DNA from 2 places in the Variovorax sp. J31P207 genome. Region 2 is predicted to be linked to the other one. Evidence: predicted binding sites of a transcription regulator. Region 2 holds the regulator's gene; the other holds the start of a gene.
What was found. The regulator NrdR, encoded in region 2, represses ribonucleotide reductase genes. The targets are predictions, from matches to a motif close to CACNANATNTNGTG.
Positions count from the first base shown of each region.

Region 1: the regulator NrdR is predicted to act here: its motif matches at 7,025-7,038, upstream of QTI68_RS20065 (ribonucleoside-diphosphate reductase subunit alpha).

Region 1 covers NZ_JASZYN010000005.1:463,293-478,540, reverse strand. Annotated here, with positions in the region: gene QTI68_RS20085 (zinc-ribbon and DUF3426 domain-containing protein) at 1-924, shown strand, start outside; gene QTI68_RS20080 (carbohydrate kinase family protein) at 970-1,872, shown strand; gene QTI68_RS20075 (histone H1-like DNA-binding protein) at 1,936-2,415, opposite strand; gene QTI68_RS20070 (ribonucleotide-diphosphate reductase subunit beta) at 2,613-3,842, opposite strand; gene QTI68_RS20065 (ribonucleoside-diphosphate reductase subunit alpha) at 3,992-6,910, opposite strand; gene ampD (1,6-anhydro-N-acetylmuramyl-L-alanine amidase AmpD) at 7,250-7,834, opposite strand; gene QTI68_RS20055 (sigma-54-dependent transcriptional regulator) at 7,827-9,353, opposite strand; gene QTI68_RS20050 (two-component system sensor histidine kinase NtrB) at 9,358-11,046, opposite strand; gene QTI68_RS20045 (PP0621 family protein) at 11,069-11,305, opposite strand; gene QTI68_RS20040 (cytochrome C assembly family protein) at 11,302-12,111, opposite strand; gene ffh (signal recognition particle protein) at 12,192-13,574, shown strand; gene mdoH (glucans biosynthesis glucosyltransferase MdoH) at 13,936-15,248, opposite strand, start outside.
Region 2 covers NZ_JASZYN010000004.1:244,117-259,364, forward strand. Annotated here, with positions in the region: gene QTI68_RS15775 (DUF349 domain-containing protein) at 1-2,356, opposite strand, end outside; gene QTI68_RS15780 (DUF748 domain-containing protein) at 2,447-6,265, opposite strand; gene QTI68_RS15785 (lytic transglycosylase domain-containing protein) at 6,860-7,705, shown strand; ZMP/ZTP riboswitch at 7,744-7,871, shown strand; gene glyA (serine hydroxymethyltransferase) at 7,913-9,157, shown strand; gene nrdR (transcriptional regulator NrdR) at 9,173-9,616, shown strand; gene QTI68_RS15800 (GspH/FimT family protein) at 9,741-10,313, shown strand; gene pilV (type IV pilus modification protein PilV) at 10,310-10,843, shown strand; gene QTI68_RS15810 (hypothetical protein) at 10,830-11,588, shown strand; gene QTI68_RS15815 (pilus assembly PilX family protein) at 11,597-12,301, shown strand; gene QTI68_RS15820 (pilus assembly protein) at 12,333-14,381, shown strand; gene QTI68_RS15825 (type IV pilin protein) at 14,378-14,818, shown strand; gene ribD (bifunctional diaminohydroxyphosphoribosylaminopyrimidine deaminase/5-amino-6-(5-phosphoribosylamino)uracil reductase RibD) at 14,883-15,248, shown strand, end outside.

The DNA of each region.
Region 1 (15,248 bases), on a different contig from region 2:
GCTGGTGCTTTCCTTGCTGCGAGCCCCATGTCGTGGCCCGATGCGGATTCGCTGCTGCTCGGCGATCAGGGTCGCACGGCCGTGCGGCCTCCCGTGCCGCCGCCGCTGGCCTTCCCGGACATCGACCTCACACTGCCGTCGCGTCCTGCCCCTTCGGCCAGCGCGGACACGCCGCAGGAGGCCGACGACAGCGGCCACATGCAACTCGAGAAGGCGCTGCGCCGCGCCCGCATCAAGTCGGCCAAGATCGCCCGCGCGAAAGCCAAGGAGCAGGCCGCTGCCGTGGCCGAGGTCGCGCCGGTGGTGCAGGCCGCGAGCGAGCCCGAGCCGGCAGCGGGCAGTGCCGCAGCGGGCAGTGCCGATGCGGCATCGGCTGCAGCGCCTCACGCCGAGCCGATGCCCGCCTTCCTGGGCATCGACGAGGCCCCGACGGGCTGGCGGCGACCCGCGGTGCGGCGTTCGCTGATCGCTGCCGCCGTGCTGGCCGCTCTGCTGCTGCTGGCCCAGGTCCTGCATCAGGAGCGCGACCTGATCGCAGCCCGCCAGCCCGCCTTGCGGCCGCTGCTGGACGGCCTGTGCCGGGTCACCGGCTGCACGCTGACCGCCCTGCGGCAGATCAACGACATCAAGATCGACGGCGCCTCGTTCGCGCGCGACAAGGAGGGCGACGGTTTCCACCTCGGCTTCACGGTGCGCAACAGCGCGACCCTGCCGCTGGCGATGCCCGCGGTCGAGTTGTCGCTGCTCGATACCCAGGAGCGGGCCGTGGTGCGGCGCGTGCTCATGCCTTCCGATTTCGGCGCGCCGGCGGTGCTGCCGGCGCACGCCGAGCGCTCGGCCTCGCTGGCCCTGCGCCTCAGCGGCGACGAGGCGGCTTCGATGCCGCCGGTCGCCGGCTTTCGTCTCGAGGCGCTCTATCCCTGAGCGCCACCGGCTTTCAGCTTTTTCAATCCAACCAGTGGCTCTTCCATGGCAGCAGTGATTTGCGGTTCTCTCGCGTTCGACACCATCATGACTTTCGAAGGGCGGTTCGCGGACCAGATCCTGCCGGACCAGTTGCACATCCTCAACGTGTCCTTCCTGGTGCCGGGCTTGCGGCGGGACTTCGGCGGCTGCGCCGGCAACATCGCCTACAGCCTGAACGCCCTCGGCGGCACCGCGCTGCCGATGGCGACGGTCGGCAGCGACGGCGCCGACTACATCGAGCGCCTGCGCACGCTGGGCATCAGCACCGAGTTCGTGCGCCAGGTCGGCGACACGTTCACGGCCCAGGCCATGATCATGAACGACCGTGACAACAACCAGATCACGGCCTTCCATCCGGGCGCGATGCAACAGGCGCACATCACGAAGGTGGCCGCGCGCGACGACATCAAGCTCGGCATCGTCGCGCCCGACGGCCGCGACGCCATGCTTCAGCACGCCGAGCAGTTCAAGGCGGCCGGCATCCCGTTCGTCTTCGATCCGGGCCAGGGCCTGCCGATGTTCGACGGCAAGGAACTGGCGCATTTCGTCGACCTGGCGAGTTGGGTGGTGGTCAACGACTACGAGGGCAAGATGCTGTCGCAGCGGACCGGCTGGAGCCTGGCGGAGATCTCGAAGCGGGTCGAAGGCCTGGTCGTGACGCTGGCGGCCGAGGGCTGCGAGGTGTGGACGAACGGCGAGCGCGAGCATGTGCCGGCCGTGACGCCCGCGGCGGTGGTCGAGCCGACCGGCTGCGGCGACGCCTGGCGCGGCGCCTTGCTGTTCGGACTCGAACAGGGCTGGGCGCTGGCGCGCTGCGCTGCCTTGGGCAACCACCTGGGGGCGCTCAAGATCGCCCAGCGCGGCCCGCAGAACTACCAGGTCGACCGCAAGGCGCTGGGCCTCTGACCCCATGAAAAAAGCCCGACACCTTTCGGTGTCGGGCTTGTGCCTTCAAGGCCGCTGAAAGACTCAGGGCTTGCTGGCCGTCGGGAACGGCCAGGCAGCCTGCGGGTTCAGCGTGGTCTGTGCAGCAGGAGCAGGCGCTACGGCAGCCTTGGCGGGAGCCTTCGCAGCCTTCTTGGCAGCGGGCTTCTTCGCGGCTTTCTTGGCAGCGGGCTTTTTCGCCGCAGCCTTCTTCGCCGGGGCCTTCTTGGCAGGCGCCTTTTTCGCAGCGGCCTTCTTCGCCGGGGCCTTCTTGGCTGCTGCCTTCTTGGCAGGGGCCTTCTTCGCCGGGGCCTTCTTGGCCGCTACCTTCTTGGCGGGGGCCTTCTTGGCAGGCGCCTTCTTGGCGGCGACCTTCTTGGCCGCTACCTTCTTTGCCGGAGCCTTCTTGGCCGCGACCTTCTTTGCCGGCGCCTTCTTGGCTACGACCTTCTTGGCGGGAGCCTTCTTTGCCGGAGCCTTCTTTGCAGCGGCTTTCTTAGCCGGCGCTTTCTTTGCAGTTGCCATTTCTATTTCTCCTTGATCAAGTTGAAAAAATCAACCTTTTGAAGCACTCCACGCATGTTGGTCAGCGTGAAGCGATTCATGGCGTTGGAACGGATTCCAGCACCATGAACACCGTCGCCCTCAGCAATGCCGCACTCTCCGGTGCAGTGTGTTGCTGAAGGCTATTTCTGAATGCACTTTGTTCTTGTCGGAAAGTCTCAGTCCCAGGAGAGCGCACCGCCCGATTGATACTCGATCACGCGGGTTTCGAAGAAGTTGCGCTCCTTCTTGAGGTCAATCATTTCGCTCATCCAGGGGAAGGGGTTTTCTTCGTTCGGGAAAAGCGTTTCGAGGCCGATCTGCTGCGCGCGCCGGTTGGCGATGTAGCGCAGATAGCCCTTGAACATGGAGGCGTTCATGCCGAGCACGCCACGCGGCATGGTGTCTTCGGCGTACTTGTACTCGAGCTCGACGGCCTTCATGAAGAGGGCCTTGATCTCGGCCTTGAACTCGGCCGTCCAGAGCTGCGGGTTCTCGAGCTTGAGCTGGTTGATCAGGTCGATGCCGAAATTGCAGTGCATCGACTCGTCGCGCAGGATGTACTGGTACTGCTCGGCGGCGCCGGTCATCTTGTTCTGGCGGCCCAGCGCGAGGATCTGCGTGAAGCCGACGTAGAAGAACAGGCCTTCCATGAGGCAGGCGAAGACGATCAGCGACTTCAGCAGGGTCTGGTCGGTCTCGTGGGTGCCGGTCTTGAAGTTCGGGTCGCTGATGGCGTCGATGAACGGGATCAGGAACTGGTCCTTCTCGCGGATCGACGGCACTTCGTTGTAGGCGTTGAAGATCTCGCTCTCGTCCAGGCCCAGCGATTCGACGATGTACTGGTAGGCGTGCGTGTGGATCGCTTCCTCGAAGGCCTGGCGCAGCAGGAACTGGCGGCATTCGGGCGCCGTGATGTGGCGGTAGGTGCCCAGCACGATGTTGTTGGCGGCCAGCGAGTCGGCGGTCACGAAGAAGCCGAGGTTGCGCTTGACGATGCGGCGCTCGTCCTCGGTCAGGCCGTTGGGGTCTTTCCAGAGCGCGATGTCGCGCGTCATGTTCACTTCCTGCGGCATCCAGTGGTTGGCGCAGGTGGCGAGGTACTTTTCCCAGGCCCACTTGTACTTGAACGGCACCAGCTGGTTGACGTCGGTCTGGCCGTTGATGATGCGCTTGTCGGCGGCCTTGACGCGGTGCGCGGCCGGCGCGACGGGCACTGCCGTTTGCGCGGGGCGCAGCGCTGCGCCGTCATCGAGCGTGCGCGCAGCGGAAGAAACTTGGGGAGCAATTTGCGAAGTCGGGAACTCCGACGAGCGGGCGACTGGCGCGCCGCTGTTCGATGGGTGCCGCAATCCTTGAGGCAGATCCTTTGGCAAGGAGGGCTTGACTTCTTCGTCCCAGGTCAACATAGAAAAATCCAATGCTCAAATTATGTGAGCAACGATGTGAGTTGCAAAGTGCTCCTCACATCGCGCTTCAATTATGTGGTCGTTATGTTGTTCGCATGCATCGCAATTTGTCAGTCGATGCCGCGAACCACGACAACTTCAGGCCGACATCACTGGCAGGCTTCGCAGGTCGGATCGTCGACGCCGCAGAACGCGATGTCGGTGGCGGGCATCGCGCTGAGTTGCGCTTGCGCTGCGCGCGCTGCCGCTTCGAGTGCGCTCATGCCCGATGAAGCATCGCCGCTGCCCGACGACACGGCGTTGAGGCGACCCGATTGCACGGTCGACTTCTCGGCGTGCGTCGCGCTCTGCGTGCGCAGGTAGTAGGTGGTCTTGAGACCGCGCAGCCAGGCCAGCTTGTAGGTGTCGTCGAGCTTCTTGCCCGATGCGCCGGCCATGTAGATGTTGAGCGACTGCGCCTGGTCGATCCACTTCTGGCGCCGTGCCGCGGCCTCGACGAGCCAGGTGGTCTCGACCTCGAAGGCGGTGGCGTAGAGCGCCTTGACGTCTTGCGGCACGCGGTCGATCGGGCGCAGCGAGCCGTCGAAGTGCTTCAGGTCCATCACCATCACGTCGTCCCACAGGCCCAGGCGCTTGAGGTCGCGCACCAGGTAGTGGTTGATGACCGTGAATTCGCCCGACAGGTTGGACTTGACCGACAGGTTGCCGAAGCAGGGTTCGATCGAGGCGTCGACGCCGATGATGTTCGAGATGGTGGCGGTCGGCGCGATGGCGACGCAGTTGGAGTTGCGCATGCCGTCGGTCTTGATCTTCTGGCGCAGCGCGTCCCAGTCGAGCGTCGACGAGCGGTCGACCTCGACGTAGCCGCCGCGGGCCTTCTCGAGCAGGTCGAGGGTGTCGGGCGGCAGCACGCCCTTGTCCCACAGCGAGCCCTTGTAGCTCGAGTACTTGCCGCGTTCGCGCGCCAGCTCGGTCGAGGCCCAGTAGGCGTGGTAGCAGATCGCTTCCATGGATTCGTCGGCGAACTGCACGGCGTCCTGCGAGGCGTAGGGGATGCGCAGCTCATAGAGCGCGTCCTGGAAGCCCATCAGGCCGAGGCCGACCGGGCGGTGGCGCAGGTTGGAGTCGCGCGCCTTCTTGACCGCGTAGTAATTGATGTCGATCACGTTGTCGAGCATCCGCATCGCGGTGGAGATGGTGCGCTGGAGCTTGGCCTGGTCGACCTTGCCGTCCTTCAGGTGCTGCAGCAGGTTGACCGAGCCGAGGTTGCAGACCGCGGTTTCGGTGTCGCTGGTGTTGAGCGTGATCTCGGTGCAGAGGTTCGACGAATGGACCACGCCGGCGTGCTGCTGCGGCGAGCGCACGTTGCAGGCGTCCTTGAAGGTGATCCAGGGATGGCCGGTCTCGAACAGCATCGTGAGCATCTTGCGCCAGAGGTCCGACGCCTGCAGCGTGCGGCTCGGCGTGATCTCGCCGCGGGCGGCCTTTTCTTCGTAGGCGACGTAGGCGGTCTCGAAGTCGAGGCCGAACTTGTCGTGCAGGTCGGGCACGTTCGACGGCGAGAACAGGGTCCAGCTGCCCTTTTCCATGACGCGGCGCATGAACAGGTCGGGGATCCAGTTGGCCGTGTTCATGTCGTGCGTGCGGCGGCGGTCGTCGCCGGTGTTCTTGCGCAGTTCGAGGAATTCCTCGATGTCGAGGTGCCACGTTTCGAGATAGGTGCAGACCGCGCCCTTGCGTTTGCCGCCCTGGTTGACCGCCACCGCGGTGTCGTTGACCACCTTGAGGAAGGGCACGACGCCCTGCGATTCGCCGTTGGTGCCCTTGATGTGGCTGCCGAGGGCGCGCACGCGGGTCCAGTCGTTGCCGAGGCCGCCGGCGAACTTCGACAGCAACGCGTTTTCCTTGATGGATTCGTAGATGCCGTCCAGGTCGTCGGGCACGGTGGTCAGGTAGCAGCTCGACAGCTGCGAGCGCAGGGTGCCGCTGTTGAACAGGGTCGGGGTGCTCGACATGAAGTCGAACGAGGACATCACCTCGTAGAACTCGATGGCGCGGGCTTCGCGGTCGATCTCGTTGAGCGACAGGCCCATCGCGACGCGCATGAAGAAGGCTTGCGGCAGCTCGATGCGCGACTTGCGCACGTGCAGGAAGTAGCGGTCGTACAGGGTCTGCAGGCCGAGGTAGTCGAACTGCAGGTCGCGCTCGGGCTTGAGCGCCGCGCCCAGTCGGGCCAGGTCGAACTGCAGCAGCTTCTCGTCGAGCAGCTCGTTGTCGACGCCCTTCTTGATGAAGTGCGGGAAGTAGTCGGCGTAGGCCTGGGCCCGTTCGGCCAGCGGCACTTCGCGGCCGATCACTTCCTTGAAGATCGTGTGCAGCAGCAGGCGGGCGGTGGCGAAGGTGTAGTCGGGGTCTTTCTCGATCAGCGTGCGGGCGGCCAGGATCGAGGCCTTGTAGACCTCGTCGAGCGGCACGCCGTCATACAGGTTGCGCATGGTCTCGGCCACGATCGGGCCGGCCGTGATGCTGTCGCCGAGGTCGGTGCAGGCGGATTCGATCAGGCCCTTGAGCTCGTTGAGGTCGAGCGCGACGCGCTCGCCACGGTCCAGCACGTGCAGCGTGGAGACCGCGATCGGGGCTTCCTGCTCGCCCTGCTTGCTGCGCTCCTGGGAGCGGCGCTCGCGGTACAGCACGTAGGCGCGTGCGATTTCGTGGTGGCCGCCGCGCATCAGGCCGAGCTCGACCTGGTCCTGCACGTCTTCGATGTGGAAGGTGCCGCCGCCGGGACGCGAGCGCACCATCGCGCGCACCACGGCCTGGGTCAGGCTGTCGACCGTCTCGCGCACGCTGGCCGATGCCGCGCCCTGGGTGCCGTGCACGGCGAGGAAGGCCTTCATCATCGCGATCGCGATCTTGTTGGGCTCGAAGGGCACCACCGCGCCGTTGCGGCGGATGATCTGGTAGTGGGCCAGCGCGTTGCCGGCCGGTGAGCCGGCGACATCGCGCTGCTGGAGCGGCGTCGAGGAAGCGGAATGGGAGGCGGAGGGGGTGTTCAGGGCAGTTTGCATGCGAAACCTCGGTTGGCAATTCTTGTTGGGGCGGCGGTGCCAGGGCGGCCATGGGTTTGGGCGTCGGGCGCCGGGCAGGACACACTATATCTAGGGTCCCATGGGTCTACAACCCACTAGATGTAGTGTTTTCCATAAATGTTAAAAAATGTTTTTAGGTGCATGGCGAGGCTGGAATGCGCTTGTGCCCCGTGTCCGTTGATCGACGTTAGCGCAGCCCCCGTCCGACGGGCGTTGCGGCCGTTTTTGGGCTTGGAAACCGCATGGTTGCTGCACTTGGGCCGCTCTGGGCAAGCCGTCGTGCGGACGCATCGCGAGCCGTCCGGCGATTGAAAAAAACTAGCGGCCGATGGTGTCCGGGGGAAACATCGCGCCGTCCCAGCCGAGCTGCTCGCGCAGCAGGCGCCAGTCGAAGCCGGCGCCCGGGTCTTCCTTGCGGCCGGGTGCGATGTGCTGGTGGCCGGCGATGAAGCGGATCGGGTGGCGCTGCGCAATCGCCGGGCAGAGGCTGGCCAGGGTCTCGTACTGGGCACTCTCGAAGGGCCCGCCCTCGATGCCTTCGAGCTCGATGCCGATCGAATCGTCGTTGCAGTTGGCGCGGCCGCGCCAGGACGACGCACCGGCATGCCAGGCGCGGTCGTCGCAGCTCACGAACTGCCAGAGCTCGCCATTGCGCCGCACATAGAAGTGCGCGGAGACCTCGAGGCCGCGGATGCTGCCGAAGTAGGGATGCGCGTCCCAGTCGAGGCGATTGGTGAACAGCTGCTGGACCTGGTCGCCGCCGTACTGCCCCGGCGGCAGGCTGATCGAATGCAGCACGATCAGGTCGATGTCGGCGCCGGCCGGCCGCGGTCCGAAGTTGGGCGAGCGCAGCGGGCGCGCGAAGCGATACCAGCCATCGCGCCAGAGACCGGGCTCATTCATCGGCGCCGTCGCCGTTCGGAGTCGCGATGCCCAGCCGCGCGATCCGATAGCGGATCTGTCGCAGGCTCAGGCCCAGCCGGGCCGCCGCGGCGGTGCGGTTGAAGCCGGTTTCCTGCAGCGCGCGGATCAGGATCTCGCGCTCCTGCTGGTCGAGGTAGCCCTGCAGGTCGTTCGGCACCTCGGCGGCGCCGCCCTTCGGGGGCGATGCGATGGCGGCCGCGGACGGGGCGGCGGCGGCGTAGGCCGGCGCGGCCGGCTCGCGCAGCGGCAGCTCGCTCGGCTGCAAGGTGCTGTCGACGAAGTCGAGGTGCAGCATGTCGCCGTCGCTCAAGGCCACGGCCCGGTGCAGCAGGTTCTCGAGTTCGCGCACGTTGCCGTGCAGCGGATGCTCGGCGAGCAGCTGCAGCACCTCGGCCGACAAGGTCGGCACCGGCATGCCGGCATCGCGCGCGATCCGCGCCAGCAGGGCCTTGCACAGCGCCGGCAGGTCGCCGCGACGCTCGCGCAGCGCGGGCACCGCGATCTCGATCACGTTGAGGCGGTAGAACAGGTCTTGCCGGAACCGGCTGGCCTGGACCTCGGACTGCAGGTCCTTGTGGGTGGCGCTCACGATGCGGACGTCGACCGCGTCCTCCTGGGTCGAGCCGATCGGCCGCACGCTGCGTTCCTGGATCGCGCGCAGCAGCTTGGACTGCATGGCCAGCGGCAGGTCGCCGATCTCGTCGAGGAACAGCGTGCCGCCGCGCGCAGCCTGGAAATAGCCATCGCGGTCTTGTGCGGAGCCCGTGTAGGAGCCCTTACGGGCGCCGAAGAACTCGGCTTCGAGCAGGTTCTCGGGAATGGCGCCGCAGTTGACCGCGACGAAGGGACCGTCGCTGCGCTGGCTGCAGGCATGGACGGCGCGGGCGACCAGTTCCTTGCCGGTGCCGGATTCGCCGCGCACGAGTACCGGCGCCATGCCGCGCGCCACCTTGGCGATGCGGGCCTTGACGATGCGCATCGGCTCGGAGTCGCCGACCAGCCGCTCGAGTGCGGCGGCGCCGCCGCTGCCGACCGCGCTGGCGATCTTGGCGCCGTCGTCGACCCGGTCGTCGACCGGCCGGGCCGCCCGCGCCCCGGCCAGCTGCGCGGTGGCCTGCACCGCGGAAGCCACCACGGCACGGAACTGCTTCAGGTCGACCGGCTTGGTGAGGTAGTCGAAGGCGCCGGCCTTGAGGGCCTCGACCGCGTTCTCGGCCGAGCCGTAGGCGGTCATGACGACGCAGCGCTCGCCGCGCTGGTCTTGCTGGATGCGCTGCAGGATCTCCATGCCGAGCCCGTCGGGCAGCCGCATGTCGGTGATCACGGCGTCGAAGCGGCCGGCGTCCAGGTGCTGGGAAGCCTCGGCCACGCTGCCGGCGGCTTCGACCCGGTAGCCCTCGCGCAGCAGCGTGAGTTCATAGAGCGTGCGCAGGTCGGGTTCGTCGTCGACGACCAGGATCTGGGCGGGGCGCGGCGTGGACGGATGGAGGGTGCTCACGCGGCTATTGTGTCAGCCGGGTCTCGGCGTCGGCAAACGAAACGAAGAACTCGTTGCCTTCGGGCCCGGCCGCCGACAGTGCGCGGCGCTCGTAGCCGATGGTGGCGCCGTGCCGCTCGCACAGCTCGCGGCACAGGAACAGGCCCAGGCCGCTCGAGCGGCTCTCGGACGAAAAGAAAGGTTCGAAGAGATGCCGCTGCACCGCCGGTTCGAGCGGCGCGCCGTCGCTCCAGATCTGCAGCGTGGCCCGGCCGGCGGGGTTGAGCCGGGTCGCCACCTGGATCGAGCCGTCGCGGTCGCCGGCGTAGCGCGCCGCGTTGTCGAGCAGGTTCACGAGGATGCGGCGCAGGTGCTCGATGTCGAAGCGGACGTCGCGACCCGGCGCGTCGAGCACCAGCAGCACGCCCTGCCGCTGCGAATGCAGCACCCATTCCTCGGCCAGCGTGCGCACGGTGGCATCGAGCGCCACCTGCTCGCCCAGCGGCAGCACGCGCTGCTGCCGGGCCCGGGCGACGTCGAGCACGTCGTCGACGATGCGCGACAGGCGCTGGGCGTTCTGCTGCACCATGGTGGTCAGCTGGCGGTGCGCCGGGTCGACCAGGTCCTCGGCCAGCAGGGCGCTGGCCTGGGTGATCGCGGCCAGTGGATTGCGGATCTCGTGCGCCACGGCGGCCGACATGCGGCCCATGGCGGCCAGCTTCTCGGTCCGGATGCGGGCCTCGAGCTCGCGCAGGTCCTGCAGGAACATCACGCACAGGCTTTCCGAGTTCGGGTCCGGCGAGCGGGTCAGCCGGGTGCGCACCCGCACCTCGCGCGCCGCGCCCTGGGCCTGGGCGACCGGGATCTCCTTCGACTGCGGGCTGCGCCGGGCAAAGGTCTGGCGCGCCAGCGCGGCCAGCGCGACCCAGGCCGGGTGGGCGTCGAGCTTGAACGGCAGCTCCATCTGGGCCAGGCCCTGGCCCAGGATCGCATCGGCGGCAGGGTTGGCGGCATGGACCTGGCCCTCCGAATCGAGCACCAGCACGCCCTCGCTGAGGGTCTCGATCACCAGGTCGTTGACCAGCGCGTGCATCTGCGCCGCGCTGCGGTTGCGCTGGGCCAGCGCTTCCTCGCGCGTGAGCCGGCGGGCCATCTCGTGGGCGATCAGCGCGACCACGAACAGGCCGGTGCCGGTCAGCGCCGCCTGCACGAAGCGCGGCGAGGTGTCGCCCGGTTGCTCGAGCCAGTACCAGGTCGCGTGGCCCAGCAGCAGCAGGGTGGCGGCCGCGGTGGTGCCGAGACCGACGGCGCCGCTGCCCAGCACGGCCCCCATCAGCACGGGCAGCGCGAACAGCGGCGAATAATTGATGCCCCCGACCTGCAGCACCTGCAGCGCGGCGAAGACCACGAGGTCGATGCCGATGGTCGCGAGCCAGGTCCGGCCCAGGCTGCGGATCTGCTGCACCGGCGCATAGCGCGCGGCCAGCAAGGTGGCGACCAGATAGCCGGCGCACAGGGCGACGGTGGCCGATTGCGTCGCCTGTCCGAGCACGAAGGCCAGCGCCTGGAGCAGCAGCAGCACCATCGCCACGAAGCAGCGCGCGGCCACGAAGCCACGCCACAGGCGCTTCAGCGCGGTGCTCTGGCCGTTGAAGTGTTCGAGCGAACTCCAGTCGGTCGCCGGCTCGCCCCGGGCACGCAGGAGCGCGGTCATGGCAGGCGCGGCGCGGGGTGTTTCATCGGCTCGCTGCCTGGCGGTGGGCGACGCTGCAGAACACGGCGCCGTCGGGGCCGGCGATCGCGTCGGCGGCGGGCAGGTGGAGGCCGCAGTGCGCGCAGCGGACCATGGCCTGCGGCGCGCCGACGGCGGGGGGTTTTTGCGGCGGCGGGCGCGATTGCATCTCTTCGCGCCGGTTCTTGCGCCAGAGCCAGACCGCGATGAAGACCACCGCGAAGACGAGCAGGTATTTCATGAGGTGGCGCGAGAAAGAACGACTTCGAGCACGAAGCGCGAGCCCACGTAGGCCAGCAGCAGCAGCGCCGAGCCCGCGTAGAGCACCCGCCGCGCGGTGCGGCCGCGCCAGCCGAAGCGGGCGCGGCCGGTCAGGAGGATCGCGAACGTGAGCCAGGCCAGCACCGAGAAGACGGTCTTGTGGTCCCACTTCCAGCCGCGCACCGCGCCGCCGTACAGCGTCTCGCTGAACAGCAGGCCGGCCAGCAGCGTGGCCGACAACAGCACGAAGCCCGCGGTCACGAAGCGGAAGGTGAGCCGTTCCATCGTCAGCAGCGGGACGCCGCCCTGCGGTTCGGCCGCCAGCCGGATCTGCTTTTCGGCCCGCGTCATGAGCCAGGCGTGGACCACGGCGGCGCCGAACAGGCCGTAGGAAGCGATGCCCAGCGCCAGGTGCAGCGGCAGCCACGGCGAGGCCGAGACATGCAGCGGCGTGCCGGGCAACAGCACGGCCAGCATCACCGCGACCGCGCCCAGCACCGCCAGCGCGCGGCGCACCTTGAGCTGGGGATAGAGGCTGCTTTCGATGGCGTAGACCGTCAACACCAGCCAGGCCGTCACCGAAATCGCCGGCGCGAAGCCGAAGCGCGGCGTGCCGCCGGCCAGCCCGGTGGCCAGCGTCAGGCCGTGCAGCAGCCAGGCCAGCGCCAGCAGCCACTGGGTCGAGGAGCGGCTGAGGCGGGAGGCGGCGGCGGCGGTGACGCCATAGGCGGCGGCGGTGGCGATGCCCAGTGCCACGCCGAGCGGGGAGGGGATCGCTAAAATCATCGGCTGGAGTTTAGCTTCTCGCCTTCTGCGGAATGCCGCCGCTCCCGTCTTCATACCGGTCCCGTCCAGCGGGAAGCATCATGGCCAGCGCCCTCACAGAAAAATTCTCCCGCCTCGTCAAACAGGTCAGCGGCCAGGCCCGCATCACCGAAAGCAACGTCCAGGACATGCTGCGCGAGGTGCGCATGGCCCTGCTCGAGGCCGACGTCGCGCTGCCGGTGGTGCGCGACTTCGTCGCCCGCGTCAAGGAAAAGGCGCTCGGCCAGGAGGTGCTGGGCTCGCTGAAGCCGGGCCAGGCGCTGGTCGGCATCGTGAACCGCGAGCTCGCCGCCACCATGGGCGAGGGCGTGGCCGACATCAACCTCGCCGCCCAGCCGCCGGCCGTGATCCTGATGGCCGGCCTGCAGGGCGCCGGCAAGACCACCACCACCGCCAAGCTGGCCAAGCACCTGATCGAGAAACGCAAGAAGAAGGTGCTGACCGTGTCCGGCGACGTCTACCGGCCGGCCGCCATCGAGCAGCTCAAGACGGTGACGAAGCAGGCCGGCGCCGAATGGTTCCCGAGCACGCCCGACCAGAAGCCGCTCGACATCGCGCGTGCCGCGCTCGACCACGCCAAGCGGCACTTCTTCGACGTGCTGCTGGTCGACACCGCCGGCCGCCTCGCCATCGACGAGGTGCTGATGCAGGAAATCCAGCAGCTGCACGCGGCGCTGGACCCGGTCGAGACGCTGTTCGTGGTCGACGCGATGCAGGGCCAGGACGCGATCAACACCGCCAAGGCCTTCAAGGAAGCGCTGCCGCTGACCGGCATCATCCTGACCAAGACCGACGGCGACTCGCGCGGCGGGGCCGCGCTGTCGGTGCGGCAGGTCACCGGCGTGCCGATCAAGTTCGCCGGCGTCAGCGAGAAGATCGACGGCCTCGAGGTCTTCGATGCCGAGCGCCATGCCGGCCGCATCCTGGGCATGGGCGACATCGTCGCGCTGGTCGAGCAGGTCACGGCCGGGGTCGACGTGGCGGCGGCGCAGAAGCTGGCGGCCAAGGTCAAGAGCGGCGTCGGTTTCGACCTGAACGACTTCCTCGGCCAGCTGCAGCAGATGAAGCAGATGGGTGGGCTCTCGAGCATCATGGACAAGCTGCCCGCCCAGATGGCGGCCAAGGCCACCGAGGCCGACATGACCCGGGCCGAGCGCGACATCCGGCGCAAGGAAGGGATCATCAACAGCATGACGCCGCAGGAGCGGCGCAAGCCCGAACTGCTCAAGGCCACCCGCAAGCGCCGCATCGCCGCCGGCGCCGGGGTTCAGGTGCAGGAAGTGAACCGGCTGCTCAACGAGTTCGAGCAGATGCAGACCATGATGAAGAAGATGAAGGGTGGCGGCCTCATGAAGATGATGAAGCGCATGGGTGGCATGAAGGGCATGCCGCCGATGGGCGGGGGCGGGATGCCGCGCTTCTGAGTCCTTGGATCCGCGCAGGCGCCTTTTCTGGCGCACCCCTGGTCCGCTGGGGCGCGTGCCGAGGGCACCGGGTGGCCCCCTCCGCTCATGTCCCCCGGCCTGCGGCCTCCTCCTTTACTTCGCTGCGGGGGCCACCCGGTGCCCTCGGCACGGGTAGCGCCGTGGGGTGCTGCCGAGGATGAACCACCGGCTTGACGGCTCGCGCCGATGGTGTGCTCTGCGCAGCGAAATAAAGGAGGAGCCCGAAGGGCGGGGGACATTCGCGGAGCAGAGTACGCCGTCGGCGTGAGCGCGCCCCGGCCGCAGCCACCAACGAAAAAGCCCCGCATCGCGGGGCTTTTTCTCAAAGGCTCGAACCTGCTCAGGCCGCAACCGGCCGGGACAGCCGAAGCGCATGCATCCAGGCCCTGCGCAGCACCGCCGGCGAGCGCGATTCCTCGGGAATCAGCAGAAAGCCGCGTTCGCGCAGCGCAATGCCGAAGCCGATCTGGCTGGTCAGCACCGTCAGCGGGATCGCCAGCAGCAGCGGCAGGCCCACCGGCATCAGCCAGGTCAGGGCGCTGGCGTCGATCAGCGCGATGCCGACGGCCAGCGCGGCGATCACGAAGGACATCGGTGCCAGCTGCGAGACCGCGATGCGCCAGGACACGGCGGCGGCTTCGCGCGGGGGCGACTTCCAGTCGAGCTTGAGGCCGGTGAGGGCCACCACCACGAACAGGGAGTGGGCCAGCATGCGCACCGGTGCCTGGACGATGGCCATCGCGCTTTCGAGCGTGGCGCTCTTGAGCAGGCCGCCGATGCCGCCGAACTGGCGCTGCTCGCCGCGGATCACGACCGCGACCAGGCCCAGGATGCGCGGCAGGAACAGCAGGCACAGGGTCCACAGCCAGAGGCCGACGAGTTCCATCGGCATCGCGAGCCAGTGCTCGACCACGCTCGAACCGGTCAGCCACAGCGCCGTGCCCAGGGTCAGGAAGGCCAGCCACAGCGGCGCCGAGAAGTAGGCCATGGTGCCGGTGACGAACATGGCGCGGTGCACCGGGTGCAGGCCGGGCTCGGCCATCAGGCGGGCGTTCTGCAGGTTGCCCTGGCACCAGCGGCGGTCGCGCTGCAGCTCGGACAGCAGGTCCGGCGGCTGCTGCTCGTAGCTGCCGACCAGGTCGGCGACCAGCCAGACGTGGAAGCCGGCGCGGCGCATCAGCGCGGCTTCGACGAAGTCGTGCGACATGATGCCGCCCGCCATGCCGCCCTTGCCCTTGATGGGCGCCAGCGCGCAGTGGTCCATGAAGGGCTGGACGCGGATGATCGCGTTGTGGCCCCAGTAGTGCGACTCGCCGAGCTGCCAGAACTGCATGCCGAGCGTGAACAGGCGGCCCGTCATGCGCGAGGCGAACTGCTGGGCGCGGGCGTGCAGCGTGACGTGGCCGATGGCCTGGGTCGCGGTCTGGATGATGCCGGCGGTCGGGTTGGCTTCCATCAGCTTGACCATCGAGGTCAGGCAGTCGCCGCTCATGACGCTGTCGGCGTCGAGCACGACCATGTAGCGGTAGTCCTTGCCCCAGCGGCGGCAGAAGTCGGCGACGTTGCCGGCCTTGCGGTGCGTGCGGCGGGTGCGCAGGCGGTAGTAGACCTCGACCTGCGGCTGGTTCGGGCTGTCGGCCAGTGCGGCGCGCA
Region 2 (15,248 bases):
CCGCGTCGCCGAGGCGGGGACCGCGGTCTTCGAAGCGCGGCGGGCGATCACCGAAGCGTCCGCCGCCGGCGGGTGCGCCACGCTCGCCCGGCCGTGCCGGGCGATCGCCGGTGCGGCCGCCCGGGCCGCCACGCGCATCGCGGCGATCGCCGAACTTGCCGCCGCGGCCGGCAGGCATGGCCTCGGCCTTCTTGTTGCCGGGACGGTCGTCGCCGCGCACGGCGATCACCGGCTTCGGCGCCGGCTTCGGGGGTGCCACGGGAGCCGGTGCGGCTTCGGCATCGGAGCGCGCCGAAGGGTCGGCGCCATCGGCCGGCGCCACCAGGTCCTGCGCCGCAGGGGCATCGGCCGGCGCGGCCGTCGGCAGCGCCTCCGCATCCTCGGGCGCCGGCGCCTGGCCGGCGCTTTCGCCGAACTCGGCCGCCGCCTGCCCCGGGGCAACCACTTCAGTCGCCCCGACCGCGGGACCATCGCTCGGCGCGCTGGCCGGCGCTGCCGCGGGCGGCGGCGCCTCGCCGCGCAGGGCGGCCTCGAGCTGCGCCACCGCGGCACGGATCTTCTGGGCATCGCCGGTGCTGTTGGCGGCCTCGAGCGCCTTGGAGGCATTCAGCACGTGGCGGTCGTGCTCGCTCATCGCGGCCGAAGCCTTCTCGCGCTCGGCCGTCTTGCGGTTGAAGGCTTCGTCGATCGGGGCCCGGAAGGCGTCCCAGAGCTTTTGTTCGTGGCGGCGCTCGAGCGGCACCGATTGCGCCTCATGCTGCCAGCGCTGCTGCAGTGCCTTGACCGCGTCGATGCGCAGCATCGGCGCCGCGCCGAGTTCGGCCGCCTCTGCAATCATCGCCTGGCGACGCTCGACGCTGGCCTTCTGGGCCGATTCGAAAGGCGCACGGGCGGCACCGAAGGCCTCGTTCCACTGGGCCTGCAGCTCGGCGAACACCTTTTCGCCGACATGCCCGGCATCGCGCCAGCGATCGGCGAACTGGTGCAGGGCTCGGTTGTGCGCCTTCAGGTCGGACGCATCGGCGTGCTCGGCGGCCCAGGCCTTGACTTCCTCGATCAGCGCGGTGCGCAGCGCCCGATGCTCGGCGGCGTCGGCACGGACCTTCTCGAGCCAGGCCTCGACCACCTTGTGGGCTTCGTTGCAGGCTTCGTCGAAACGCTTCCAGAGTGCATGGTTGGGGACGCCGCCCTGGTCGGCCTGCTTCCATTGCTCGCGCAGCGCGCGCAGGGTCTCCTGCATCTTGCGGCCGCCCAGCGCCTGGCCTTCGGGCCGCTTGAGCAGCCCTTCGGCCTTGGCGACCAGGTCTTCACGCACCTTGTCGGCGCTCCAGCGCTGCCAGCCTTCGAGCTCGCCTGCGGCCACCAGCGCCGCATGGACGCGGGCCTCCAGGGGCGGCTCGACCAGCTTGCCGTGGTCCTTGAGCACCGCACGCAGCGCGGCGGCCGCACCGGCGCTGGCCTTGCCGTGGCCCTCGGTGGTTTCCTGCTCGAGCTTGGCGAGCGCGGCCTGGACCGCATCCTGCGCGGCGGCGCGCTTTTCGGGGTCGACCTTGGGCGCGGGCGGTTTGGCCGGCGCCGGCGCGGCCTCGGGCGTGCCGCCACGGGCCACCCGCAGCTCGTCGGCCCAGACCGGCACCGGCGGCAACGGCGCCGCGGCGTCCGCGGCGGCGGCCACGGCCAGGGTCAGGGCGCCGTGGAAGGCGTCGGACACCACCAGCAGCTGCGCCTTGGAAGACTCGAGCTGGGGTGCGAATCGGGCATCGAGGCTGCTCCAGTTGGGGTCGGCCACGATTTCGGCTGCCTGCTGCTGCCAGTGCGCCACGTCGGCCCGCAGGGCCTCCTCGACGCCCTGCGCATCGCGCCAGCTCTTGGTCGAGAGCACCTCGAAGCGCTGCGCCAGCAGCACCGCCGCCTCGCGATGGACCTGGGCCCGGTGCTGCAGGTCCTCGATGCCCTTCACGCGCTCGGCCAGCCGGGCCTTGAAACCGGCCAGGGGCTCGCGCGACAGCGGTGCGCCGGCCTTGGCGGCGTCGCGTTGCCAGGCCAGCGCATCGGCGATGTTGAGCTTCGGCTGGGCCAGAAGGGCCTCGGCCTTGTGGGCCCATTCGACGGCGATCGCCTCCTGGCTCTTGGCGCGCTTGAGCTCGTCGAGCTTTTCGCGCAGCAGCCGGGCGGCGCCCTTGTCGCGCCCGCTCAGCTCCTTGAAGACGTCCTGCATCTGCTCGGGCGTCGGGTTGGCCGCGAGCCAATCCCGGATGCGCTGGGCGCGCTCGCCAGAGGTCGGCGCTGTGAAGGCACCCCCGGTCAAGGTGTCGAGGGACTGGAGGTCGTGAGGCTTGGAGGAAGTTGAAGTCACTGAGCGAATGTCGTTATCTGTAAGAAAAAGCGAGGCGCCGGCATTTGGCCGGCGCATGGCTCCATTTTCACCGACTTGCGGTGCTGCGGGTCAACGGGTCGCCAGTTTCAGTTCGGCGCCGGGTTTCCAGTCGGCCCCTTCGGCCTTGGTGCGGACGGCGCCGAGGAACAGGCGTTCGGTCGGCAGCTTCTGCTCGAGCAGGTAGTCCCGGGCCGCCGCGCCCCGCGCCACGGCCAGCTGCCGCATCGACTCCTCGTCGACCGGAATGCTGGCCAGCAGCAGGTCTTCCATGTCCTTGACCGGCAGGTCCTTGGCCAAGCCGACCACGTTGCGCGGCTTGGTGACCTCCGAACGCTTGTAGACAGCGGTCAGCAGCTCCGGATATTCGGCGTCGGTGACCGGCGCCACCTCGGCCGCGTCCTTGCCGGCGCGGACCGCGACCCGGCGCTTCTCGGCCTGCGTCATCTCGCGCAGCCGCTGGCGCTGGTAGGCGTCGCGCTCCTTGTCGAGGCTGGCGGTGCCGACCACGGTCATCTGCAGGCCCGGCCGGTCGTTCAGCGCCTTGGCCACCTTGTCGAGGTTTTCCTTCGCCTCCTTGGACAGTTCGGCGCTGCCGGGCGCGAAGGCGATCGTGCTGGAGTCCCCGCCGCCGCCGCCGAAGCCGCCGGTCAGCAGCGCGAACGGCGCGGTGACGGCCTTGGCGAGCAGGTTCACGATCGCCTTCAGGATCAGCGGGCCGACGCTGAACTGCGGGTCGTTGATCGATCCGCGCAGCGGCAGGTCGATGTCGATCACCCCGTTGCGGTCGGCCAGCAGCGCCACGGCCAGCCGCACCGGCAGGCTGGCGGGCGCGCCTTCGACCTGCTCGCCGAACTGCAGCTGGTTCAGCACCAGCTTGTTGGCCGCGGTCAGCGTGCCATCGGGGGCGATCTTGTAGTTGACGTCCATGCTGAGCTTGCCGCGCTCGATGCCGTGGCCGGCAAAGCGGATCGTGTAGGGCGACAACGGCGGCAGGTCGAGCTCCTTCATCCGCGCCGTGATGTCGAGTTCGAGCGGCTTGACCAGCGGATTGAGCTTGCCGGTGATCTCCAGCGAGGCGGTCTGCTGTGCCTTGCCGCGCAGTTCGAGGTCGGCCAGCGCGGGCTTGTCGCCCTGGGGCTTCGACGAGAAGGCGCTCAGCTTGCCGGTCAGCTCGGTCAGGTCGGCCGAGTAGTTGGGCTTGATGAACAGGTCGGAAAAGTCGATCTTGCCGTTGACCAGGCTCATGGGGCCGAAATTGATCACCGGCGCCATCGCGTTGTCGACCGGCGCCGACGCGGCCGCCACCGGTGCCGCGGCCGGTGTGTCGGGGCCGCCGCCGACCATCAGCTCCTGCGGGGGCGCCTGCTGCGGCGCCGGCGCGCGGGGTCGTGCCGAGCGCGGCCGGGCGGTGGTCGTGGTGGTGCCGCCCAGGCTGCGTTTGCTTTCGACCTCGACCGCCGGCGCCTCCCCTGCCGCCGGCTCGCCGGGCTGCTTGACCAGGTACAGCAGGTTCAGCTTGCCGGTCGGATCGATGATCACGCGGGCATAGAAGTCGGTCAGCGAGGTCTCCCGGACGTCGACCTTGAGCGGCGCGCCCGGCACCATCGCGACTTGCAGGCCACGCAGGCCCAGCGTCTTCCAGCTCAGCAGCTGCCGGTTGCTCGACAGGCCGGGCGCCTGCGTCAGCACGACGCTGTTGGCACGAAATTCGTCGACCGCGGTGTCGCCGGCCAGATTGACGCTCAGGCCCGCGGGCAGGGTCGCGACCTTGACCGTGCCGCGATAACTGGCGAAGGCGCGGCGGATGTCGATATTGAGTGCGTCCGCGTAGTAGGCCTTGAAGGCATGGGCCGGCAGCGAGCCCACCACCAGCCGGCCTTCGGCCGCGATCGGCTTCAGCACCAGGTTGCCGTCGTACTCGAAGCGCCCCGCCTCGGCCCGCCCGGCAGCGATGCGGCCCGACAGCTTGAGCGGCGACACGGTGGCCGTGTTCGGCGCCAGCTTCTGCGCGTTCAGCGTGAAGGCGCTGATCTCGAAGGCCACCGGCGTGGCGCCGGCATTGTCCTCGTAGCTCAGCGCGCCGTTGTCGACCGCCAGCTTGCCGATGGCGAGCGACCACGGCGTGGTGTTGGCGCCCGCCGGCGGCGCGCCCTCGGCCGCCTTCGGATCCTTGGGTGCCGCGACCTTGGCGTCGGCCGTGCCGGCCTGGCTGCTGTCGGCCGGCGCCTTCAGCCAGCGCTCGAACATCCAGCGCTTCTCGTTGTCGCGCACGACCCGCAGCTTCGGGTTCGAGGCGGTGAACGAGGCCACCGTCAGGGTGTGCTTGGTCATGTCGGCCTCGGCGTCGACCAGTTCGAAGCGGCCGACGCTGGCCAGCGCCGTCTTTTCTTGCGTCAGGGCCAGCCCGTCGGCGACCACGCTGCGGGCCTTGAACTTCAGGTCGGGCTGCGTCCATTCGACATCGACCTTGCCGCTCAGCTTGCCGTCGAGCGAGGGTTCGAGGCTCTGGGCCAGGTACGGCGCAGCCAGCGACAGCGGCAGCGCCTCGATCTCGGTGGCGACCCGGGCCCGCTTGTCGGTCGCCTCGCCGCTGAACTTGAGGGCCGCGCCGCCCACCGAAGTCGAGCCGCTGAAGGTGGCCGGCTTTTCCATCGGCCAGGTCACGGCCTGGACCTCGAGCGCCAGTTGCTTGACGTCGATGGCCGCTGCGGGCCGGGTGGTCTGGTCGCGCCAGCCGATCTGGCCGTCGCTCAGGGCCACCTTGTCGACCTGGATCCGCCAGGGCTGCGGCTCGGCCGCCGGGGCCGCGCCGTCGGCGGCCGGCGCCGGCGGGGCCGCCGGCTTGTCGGCCGCGCCGGTGCCCGGGTCGGTCGCCAGCAGATTGAGGCGCCCCGCGGCATCGCGGGCCACGACCAGATCGGGCCCGGCCAGCGCCACTTCGCTCAGATGAACCACGCGCTCCAGGGGGCGGACGTCGGCCAGCGCGATCTTGAGCGCATCGAAGCCGAGCAGGTCGTGCCCCTTCGCGTCCACCACCTTGATGCCGTTGGCCGCGACGCTGCCGGTGATCTTGAGGCCTGCGGTCGCCGCCTGCTCGAAATCGATCTTCAGGTCGGCATCCAGCTTGCCGGCCTTCAGCGCCATCGGCAGCCCGCCCGGGATGTAGCCCAGGTAGGGCACCAGGTCGAGCCCCTGGAAGTTGATGCGGGCGTCGGTCTTGCGGTTGGCGGCAAAGGGCGTCGACTCGGCCGCCGAATCGAACTTGCTGCCGTTGAGGACGAAGGCCAGCTTCGGTTCGGTCTTGATCTCGCGCTTGGAGGCCAGGTTGCTCAGAAAGGGCACGCTGAGCGCGAATTCGCGCAACTCGTGGCGGCGCTTGACGGTTTCGTCGCTGAAGTCGACGGCGCCGTCGGTGATCGCGATGTTGTAGACGGCGAACCGAGGCGGGTCCTTCTTGGGCGCATCGGCAGGCTCCGGCGCGGGAGTCAGCCGGGCCAGGATGTCGTCGATGTCGTAGCGGCCATCGGCGAGGTGCGTGAGCTGGATCGCCGGCGCCTCGATCCGGACCGCGTCGATCACCGGTGCGAGGCGCAGGATGGACTGCAGCTCGGCGTCGACATAGATGCGCTTGACGGCGACCTGCGGCTGGCTGCCGTCGGCGGTGGCGATGCGCAGGTCGTTCACCGCGAGTTCGAGGGTCCAGGGCTTGAACTCGATCTTGCCCACCGTGACCTGGCGGCCCAGCTTGTCGCTGGCGATCTTCTGCACCTGGCCCTTGACGATCGGCGGTACCGCCAGCCAGGCGATCACCCAGACCGCCAGCAGGATCAGCAGCGTCCAGAGCCCGCGCCGCACCCATTTGTTCTGTTTCAGCAAAGCAGCATTCATCGACGGGGAGTGTGCCCCAAACCCGTGGCGGCCCCAAAGTGAGAAAGCCCGGCGGCTCGACGCGAAGTCAGGCCTCCGGGCTTGATGGCGGGCGAAACACCCATGCCATCTTTTCGCTCGACCGGAAGTTCAATCGTTCCGGTCATGCTGGCAGCAAGGGATTGCCACCGTTGGGCCTCAGCCGCTGGACCGTCGGATTTTGCTCGTCGGGCCACTGGACCTTGGTAGACGCCTGATAGCTCAGGCAAGTAGAGCCTATGCGCTATGCGGATGGATTGCAAATCGCGTTTTCAATGGACTCCGCGCCACCGATTCGTGCACTATTTCATACATTTCTTTACATCGAAATTAGAATATCAGACCTATTTCATATTCTTGACCAGATATTTAGCGGTCCCTAGAATGCCAATCTTTCCCGAGCCCCCGAGTGGCCGGACTCTCCCAAATCCGCTGCCGGCATCTGCCGGCTTGATCAGGCGGCCGCGCTCTCTCCCTCTTTTCGCGCGGGCCTGATTCGTACCAATCCAAGCGCCGCTTCCTTTCTGCTCCGCCCCCGTGGCGCTGCGATCGGGTGCCGCACAGAAAGGAAGAGCGATGAAACAGGCGTTAGATGCCACAGCCCGCGGGCTACGGACCTTCGTGTCCGATGTGGTCGACGGCTTCTTCGAGATCACCCACAACAGCTTCGCCCTGCTCGGCCTGGCCATCGTGTTCGCCGTGCTGGCGCTGGCCGCCCGCCCGGACCTGCGCCAGACCGGCGAAGAGCAACTGATGGGCTGGCTGCAATCGCGCAAGCCGGCGCCCGAGGCCGTCGAGGTCAGCGACCTCGAGCCCACCGCGATCGAGCGGACCACCGCTGCCAGCCCCCATGAACTGCCCAAGCAGCAGGCCGCGGTGGCCTACTGGCTCAGCAAGAAGTACCGGGTGGCAGCCGAGCCGTTGAGCGTGCTGGTCGCCGAGGCGTTCGACCTCGGCAAGAAGACCAAGCTCGACCCGACCCTGATCCTGGCGATCATGGCGGTCGAGTCCAGCTTCAATCCCTTCGCCCAGAGCCAGGTCGGCGCCCAGGGCCTGATGCAGGTGATGACCCGGGTCCACGGCGAGAAGTACGAAAGCGCCGGCGGAACCCTGACCGCCTTCGACCCCGTGACCAACATGCGCGTCGGCGTCAAGGTGCTGCAGGAATGCATCGCCCGCGCCGGCTCCCTCGAGGGCGGCCTGCGCTACTACGTCGGCGCCGCCAATCTGACCGAGGACGGCGGCTATGCCGGCAAGGTGCTGGCCGAGCACGAGCGGCTGCGCCAGGTGGTCGCCGGCCGCGCGCCGCCCACGACGACGCCGGCGCCGCGCACCAATCCGGTCCAGGTCGTGGCGCCGCCGGCAGCGGCCAAGCCGGCCCAGCCCGATCCGCAGCAAGTCGCCCTGCTCGGGGACTCGTAGCCCTTCGGGCCGCGCCGGCGCCCGCGGTCGGCTACACTCGGCCGGCACGCGACTGGCGATAGGCGCAACCCTTTTCAGGTGCATTGCGCTGACGTGGACTACCACTGGGAAGCGTGCCGCCCGCGGTTCGTTTGCGGGTGATCAGCCGTTCGCCTGGGCAGCCCTTGTTTGGTTGAAGAACAAGGACCATCGTCTTGAAGGACTGCCATGTACCACCGCAACATCCTGGTCGAACAGACCGATCCTGAAATCTGGGCTGCCATCCAGGCCGAGAACGCCCGCCAGGAGCACCACATCGAGCTGATCGCGAGCGAGAACTACGCCTCGCCGGCCGTCATGGCCGCCCAGGGCTCGCAGCTCACCAACAAGTACGCCGAGGGCTATCCCGGCAAGCGCTATTACGGCGGCTGCGAGCACGTCGACGTCGCCGAGCAGCTGGCCATCGACCGCATCAAGCAGATCTTCGGCGCCGACGCCGCCAACGTGCAGCCGCATTGCGGCGCCTCGGCCAACGAGGCCGTGATGCTGGCCTTCCTGAAGCCCGGCGACACCATCATGGGCATGAGCCTGGCCGAAGGCGGCCACCTGACCCACGGCATGCCGCTCAACATGAGCGGCAAGTGGTTCAACGTCGTGAGCTACGGCCTGAACGCCGAGGAAGCCATCGACTACGACGCCATGGAACGCAAGGCGCACGAACACCTGCCCAAACTGATCATCGCCGGCGCCTCGGCCTATTCGCTGCGGATCGACTTCGAGCGCTTCGCCAAGGTCGCCAAGGATGTCGGCGCCATCTTCATGGTCGACATCGCCCACTACGCCGGCCTGGTGGCCGCGGGCGTGTACCCGAACCCGGTGCCGCACGCGGACGTCGTCACCTCGACCACCCACAAGAGCCTGCGCGGCCCGCGCGGCGGCATCATCCTGATGAAGTCGCAGCACGAGAAGGCGATCAACAGCGCCATCTTCCCCGGCCTGCAGGGAGGCCCGCTGATGCACGTGATCGCGGCCAAGGCGGTGGCCTTCAAGGAGGCGCTGTCGCCCGAGTTCAAGGCCTACCAGCAGCAGGTCGTGACCAATGCCCGGATCGTCGCCGAGACGCTGACCGAGCGCGGCCTGCGCATCGTCAGCGGCCGCACCGAAAGCCACGTGATGCTGGTCGACCTGCGCGCCAAGGGCATCACCGGCAAGGAAGCCGAAGCCGTGCTGGGCGCCGCCCACATGACGATCAACAAGAACGCGATCCCGAACGACCCCGAGAAGCCGATGGTCACCAGCGGCGTGCGCATCGGCACGCCGGCGATGACCACCCGCGGCTTCAAGGACGAGGAAGCGCGCGCCACCGCCAACCTGATCGCCGACGTGCTCGAGAATCCGCGCGACGCCGCGAACATCGATGCGGTGCGGGCCAAGGTGCACGCGCTCACGAGCCGCTTCCCGGTCTACAAGTAACCGGCACGACAGCGCATGAAGTGCCCCTTCTGCGGTCATCTGGAGACCCAGGTCATGGAGACCCGGGTGTCGGAAGACGGCGACTTCGTGCGCCGCCGGCGCCAGTGCGGTGGCTGCGACAAGCGCTTCACCACCTACGAGCGGCCGGACGTCAACTTCCCGGTGGTGGTCAAGAAGGACGGCAGCCGGGCCGACTTCGACACCGCCAAGGTGCGGGCCTCGATGATGCTGGCGCTGCGCAAGCGGCCGGTCGGCATCGAACAGATCGACAACGCGCTGCTGCGCATCGAACAAGAGCTGCTGTCCAGCGGCTTGCGGGAGATCGAATCGACCAAGGTCGGCGAACTGGTCATGCGCGAGCTCAAGCGGCTCGACAAGGTGGCCTACGTGCGCTTCGCCTCGGTCTACCGCAGCTTCGAGGACGTGGACGAGTTCAGGCAGTTGCTCAGGGACATCTGACACCCTGACCTCACATTGGTCGTGGTTTGTCGACCCTGGCCGCAATCCGCCGTCTGTCATGACGATGCGCCCCTCGGGCCGTTGAGCGTCGGCCAGGGGTCCGGCCGCGCCTAGCATCCGGGCGGTGATACCCACCCTGCCTCTTCACCTGTCCCGCCCCCTCGGTCGATCCACGGGTCTCAGCACGATCGAACTGGTCACGGCGCTCGCCATCGCCGCGATCCTCGCTGCCCTCGCGATGCCGAGCTTCGGCGGCGTCATCGAACGCTATCGGCTGCGCCGCGCCGGCGAGGACATGACCGCCACGATCTACCTGGCGCGCGCGGAGGCGCTGCGGCGCGGCGGCCACGTCACGCTGCGCAAGGCCTCGCCGCCCGGCTGCGTGGTCCGCGAAGTCGCCGACTGGAGCTGCGGATGGCAGATCCTTGCCGAGGTCCCCGAAGACGGCACCCGACGCGCCGGCGACGAAATCCTCCAGGCCTGGCCCGCACCCGAGCACGTGAAGGTGATGTTCCGCACCGCGCAAGCGACCTCGCAACTCTCCCTGAACCGTTGGGGACGCTTCGGCAACACCCTCGGATTCAGCGTAGCGCTGAGCCCCGCCCGCAACGACGACAAGATCGCCGCAATGGTCCTGTGCATGTCCGCCGGCGGTCGACTCCAGGCGTTCCAGCAGGCCGACAAATGCCCCGATTGAGCCGCCAGGCCGGCATCAGCCTGCTCGAGTCGCTGGTAGCGATGTCGATCCTCGCGGTGGCGGTGCTGGGCATGCTGGGCGTGCAGTTGCGAGCGCTCGCCGAAACCCAGACCAGCGTGCGGCGTGCCCAGTCCGTGCGGCTGATCGAGGATTTCGCTGAGCGCATCAAGACCCACCCCCAAGGCTTTGGCCCGCCGCAAGACCAGTCCGACGAACCGGGGCCGATGCTGGCCCGGGCCGACTGCCGAATTGCCGCCTGCGACGCCGGAATGCTGGCGCACTGGGATCTCGCAGCCTGGAAGCTGGCGATCGCGGACACCCTGCCCCGCGGCGCAGGCCAGGTCTTCGCAAACAGCGGCCACGAAGCCGGTCGCGGGGAGCTGCTCGGCGTGATGGTGGCATGGCGCGCCAACGAGCGCACAGAGGGCGATGCGGCCTATCGCAAAGCCCTCGTGGTCGACTCGCCGGCCGGTTTGGGTCTGGATTGCCCGACGGGCCTCATCTGCCACCTGGCGCATGTCCAACCTTGACCGTCCGCGTCCGCGCCCGGGCCGGGAGCGCGGCCTGAGCCTGCTCGAACTGCTTGCGGGGCTGGTGGTCGGCATGCTGGTCGTGATGTCGGCCCTGGGCACGCTGCTGCTGTCGCGCGAGGCTGCCGGCGCCGTCTCCGACCTCGGCCAGTTGCGGCAGCAAAGCGCCTATGCGCTGCACGTGATCGGGCTGCAGTTCCGCCAGGCCGGCGCCGTCGAGTTGATGCGCAACGAGGTCACCGGACTCCACGCGTTCGGTCCCAGCCGTGCGCAGGCGGGCGGCACGGACTTCGCCGTGTTCGGCATCGATGGCAAGGGGGCCGCGCCCGACAAGGTCTCAGTCGCCTTTGCCGCCACCGCCTGGGCGAAGGCACCGGGGCAGTTCGACTGCAGCGGCTCCGGCGTTTCCGGCGGCGAGCGCGTCGACGCGACCTTCGAAGTCGATGCCAAGGGCCAACTGAGCTGCACCGGCCGCCGAAAGCAGCCGCTGGTCAGCGGTGTCGCCGACTTCCAGGTCCGCTACCGGGTCGCCAGTTCCGGCGGCGTCCGGATCATGGAGGCCCGCGAGGTCGAGGCGCTGAAGCGCTGGGGGGCCGTCGCCGCGATCGAGATCTGCCTCGACCTGCAAGGCAACGAAAAAAGCCCGCACCGAGTGCAGGTCTACCGGGGCTGCCATGGCGACCGGCCTTCCAACGGACGAGCGCACCTGGTGTCGCGCAACGTCTTCAGCCTGCGCCCGCAATGAGGCCCCGGGTGCGAAGCCGCGCGTCCCGCCAACGCCAACGCGGCATCGCGCTCTTCGTGGTCTTCGTGGTGGTGCTGCTGACCACCCTGCTGGTGCTCGGGTCCTCGCGCATCGCCCTGATCAACGAAATGGCCACCGGCATCGACAGCGACCACCAGCGCACGTTCGAGGCCGCGCAGGCCATGCTGCGCGACGCCGAATCCGACATCCGGGGCCTGCAAGCCGATGGCTCGCCGTGCGTGGGCCCGGGTTGCCGGGCCTGGAGCGTTCTGGATGCCGCGGGTGGACGCGCGTTCTACCCCACCGATGCCGGCGAACTGTCGGACCTGCAAGCCGCCCTCGGCGGCAGGTCACCCTCCTGCGCGGCGGGGATCTGCGTCCCCGATCGCGTGATGGCGCAGTTCTGGACCGACGCGGCGGCACTGGCCGCGATGAAGAAGGTGGCGGCGTCCCATGGCGCCTACACCGGGGGCGAGACGGCCGGCGGCGGCCATCCCCTGCTGGCCTCGGGCGCGGCGCAGCGAGCCTGGTACTGGGTCGAGCTCCTCCCCTACGACACCGCCGTGGCGACCCGTGGCGGATCGGCCGAGGCGCTCGCCCCCGACAGCGAGACGCCCTTCGTCTACCGGATCACGGCCATCGCCCAGGGGCACCGGGCAGCCACGCAAACCGTCCTCCAGACCACGCTGGTATGGAAACGGCATCGCTCCTGAGGCCCGGATGACCCTCCACAGCACTTTCGGCATGAACTTGCTGTCCGCCATCGTGTCGACCGGCTGGGGAAGCGTCGCGGCCCTCGCCGAACCCCTGCCGCTGAGCACCGCGCCCGTCGACATCGCGGCCCTGTCTTCCCTGGTGGCCAGTTCAGGTTCGAGCCGGCTCGACGCCGCACTCTTCGTGGCCGCCTACGACGCGCGGGGCTGGAGCGGTTCGATCACCGGCTATCGGATCCGGGCCACGACCGCTGCTCTCGACACTGCCGGTCTGTGGGGCACCGCGAACCTCATGGATGCCCGCGACGACCGCTGGCCCGCCACCCGCCTGGTGCTCTCGGCCAGGACCGAAGACGGTGCCACCACCGGAATCTCCTGGAAGTGGCCCGCGCTCTCGCTGGCCCAGCAGCAGGCACTCATGACCGTCGATGGGGTCCTCGACACCGCCCCCGATGCCGCCGAACGGGCCAAGGAAAGGCTGGACCACATCCGGGGGGACCGCACCCGCGAGCAGTCGGCCACGCCGCCCGGACCGCTGCGGGCGCGCCCATCGCGCCAGGGTGACATCGTCAATTCCAAGCTCTGGCTGCTCGCGGGACCGCCTTCGAGCCCGCACGCCGCCGAAAATCACGCGGCCTTTCGCGCCGCGAGCCGCTTGCGCCCCTCGATGCTCTATGTCGGCGGCAACGACGGGCTGCTGCACGGGTTCGATGCAGTCTCGGGCGAGGAGAAGATCGCCTACCTGCCCGAAGGCCTGCACCCCAGGATCGGGTCGCTGACCCAACCCGGCTACCAGCACGCCTATTTCGTCGACGGTTCGCCGCTTGGCGGCGACCTCTATCTGGGGCCGCCCGGCAGCCGCGATGCCCGCCAGTGGAGAACCTACCTCGCGGGCTTCCTCGGCGCCGGCGGCCGGGGCTATTTCGTGCTGGACGTCACCGATCCGAGTACCTTCGACGCCGTCAATGCAGCCGCGCTGGTGGTGCTCGACCGCACCCGCACCGCCGGATTGGACCGGGACATCGGGCACCTGACGAGCGCCCCCGTGATCGAAGCCGGCGATCCAGCACTCAGCCGCCAGATCGCGCGCATGAACAACGGCCGCTGGGCGCTGGTGATGGGCAACGGCTACAACAGCGCCGACGAACGGGCTGTCCTGCTGATCCAGTACCTCGACGAAGGACGGGAACTGTTCAAGATCGCTGCCGAGGGCGACAAGGTCGCGGGCCGCGGCAACGGGCTTTCGGCGCCTCGCCTGATCGACCTCGACGGCAACGGCACCCCCGACCTTGCCTATGCGGGCGACCTGCACGGCAACCTCTGGAAGTTCGACCTCGGCGCAGTCTCGCCCGGTCAATGGGAAGTCGCCTTCGGCGGGGTTCCCTTGTTCATCGCGACCCGCCCCGGCTCCGTCGTGTCGCGCCAGCCGATCACGACCGCACCGGTCTGGAAGGCGCATCCGGACGGCGGCGTGATGCTGGCATTCGGGACCGGGCGCGAACTCACGGTCGCCGACCGCGTCGACAGCCAGGTGCAGACGGTCTACGGCGTCCGCGACGATTCCGCGGTCAGCGGCGTCAGGACACAGGGCCAGGGCCCGATCTACACCGGCCGCGCCGCGCTGGTGGCGCAGAGCATGCGCACCGGCGCGGGCCGTGGTCCCGGCACGGTGTCGTCCAACCCCGTCCCCTACAGCGGCAGCCAGGCGCGCAGAGGGTGGTTCCTTGATTTGCCGGTCGCGCGCGAGCGCGTGCTGCAGCACCCGAGCTGGTTCGAGGGCGACCTGATCGACATCTGGAGCATCGTTCCGGCGAACGCCGACGGAACGAAAACCAGCCCGGCACGGCACTTTCGAACCACGATCGACATCGTCAACGGCGCGGCGCCCAAGTCGCCGCTCTACGTCGACGTGCCGGCGGCGACCGCCGGGCAGCCGTCGCGCATCGAGACCGGGCCCGGCGTCGGCATCCGGGGCGCCCAGCAAGAAATCGGCGTGTCCGCCCCCGGCGTGCAGGCGCCGCCTGCCCGGCATCGGCTCGGCACCTTCATCCGGCGCCCGAGCTGGCGCCAGATGCAATGACGCCGAGGCGCGGACCCCGGCGAACGGCGGCCTTCTCGATGATCGAGGTCATGGTCGCCCTCGCCATCGTGGCCATCCTCGCCGCCCTTTCGCTGCCGAGCTACCACGAAGCCGTTCGGCGCGGCCGGCGCGCCGAAGCCCGGACCGGGTTGCTGCAGGCGGCGCACTGGCTCGAGCGCGTCGCGACCCACACGGGCAGCTATCTCGACGACGAAGCCGATTTCCCGGAGACCTTGAAAGGCGTGCCTTCAAACAGCTATGCCATCGGCTTCGAGGCCTCGCAGGCCAGGGGCAGCGGCTACACTTTGACCGCCACCCCCCGGGGCGCCCAGGTCGGCGACAGATGCGGCGGCTTCACGCTCGATCAGGCCGGTCTCCGGGGCCTCGCTTCCGCCAGCGCCACCGAGGCCCTCCAGGCCGAATGCTGGAACCGCTGAAAGTCCGATCCTGAGCACCACCACGCCCCCCCGCCCGCCCACGCATCCGACCCCGTCCGAAGCGATGCTTCTCGCCTTCTCGCTGGCGCAGGAGGCCAGCACCATGGCGCCTCCGAATCCGGCGGTCGGCTGCGTCATCGTCGCGCCCGACGGCCGGATCGTCGGCAGCGGACACACCCAGCGCACCGGCGGCCCGCACGCCGAAGTGATGGCCCTGCGCGACGCCGCTGCCCGCGGCGCCTCGACCGCTGGCGCGACCGCCTTCGTCACGCTCGAACCCTGCGCCCACCACGGCCGCACCGGCCCCTGCTGCGATGCGCTGGTCGAGGCCGGCATCCGCAGGGTCGTGGCGTCGATCGCCGACCCCAACCCGAAGGTCGCAGGCCAGGGCTTCGAGCGCCTGCGCGCCGCCGGCGTCGAGGTCGAAGTC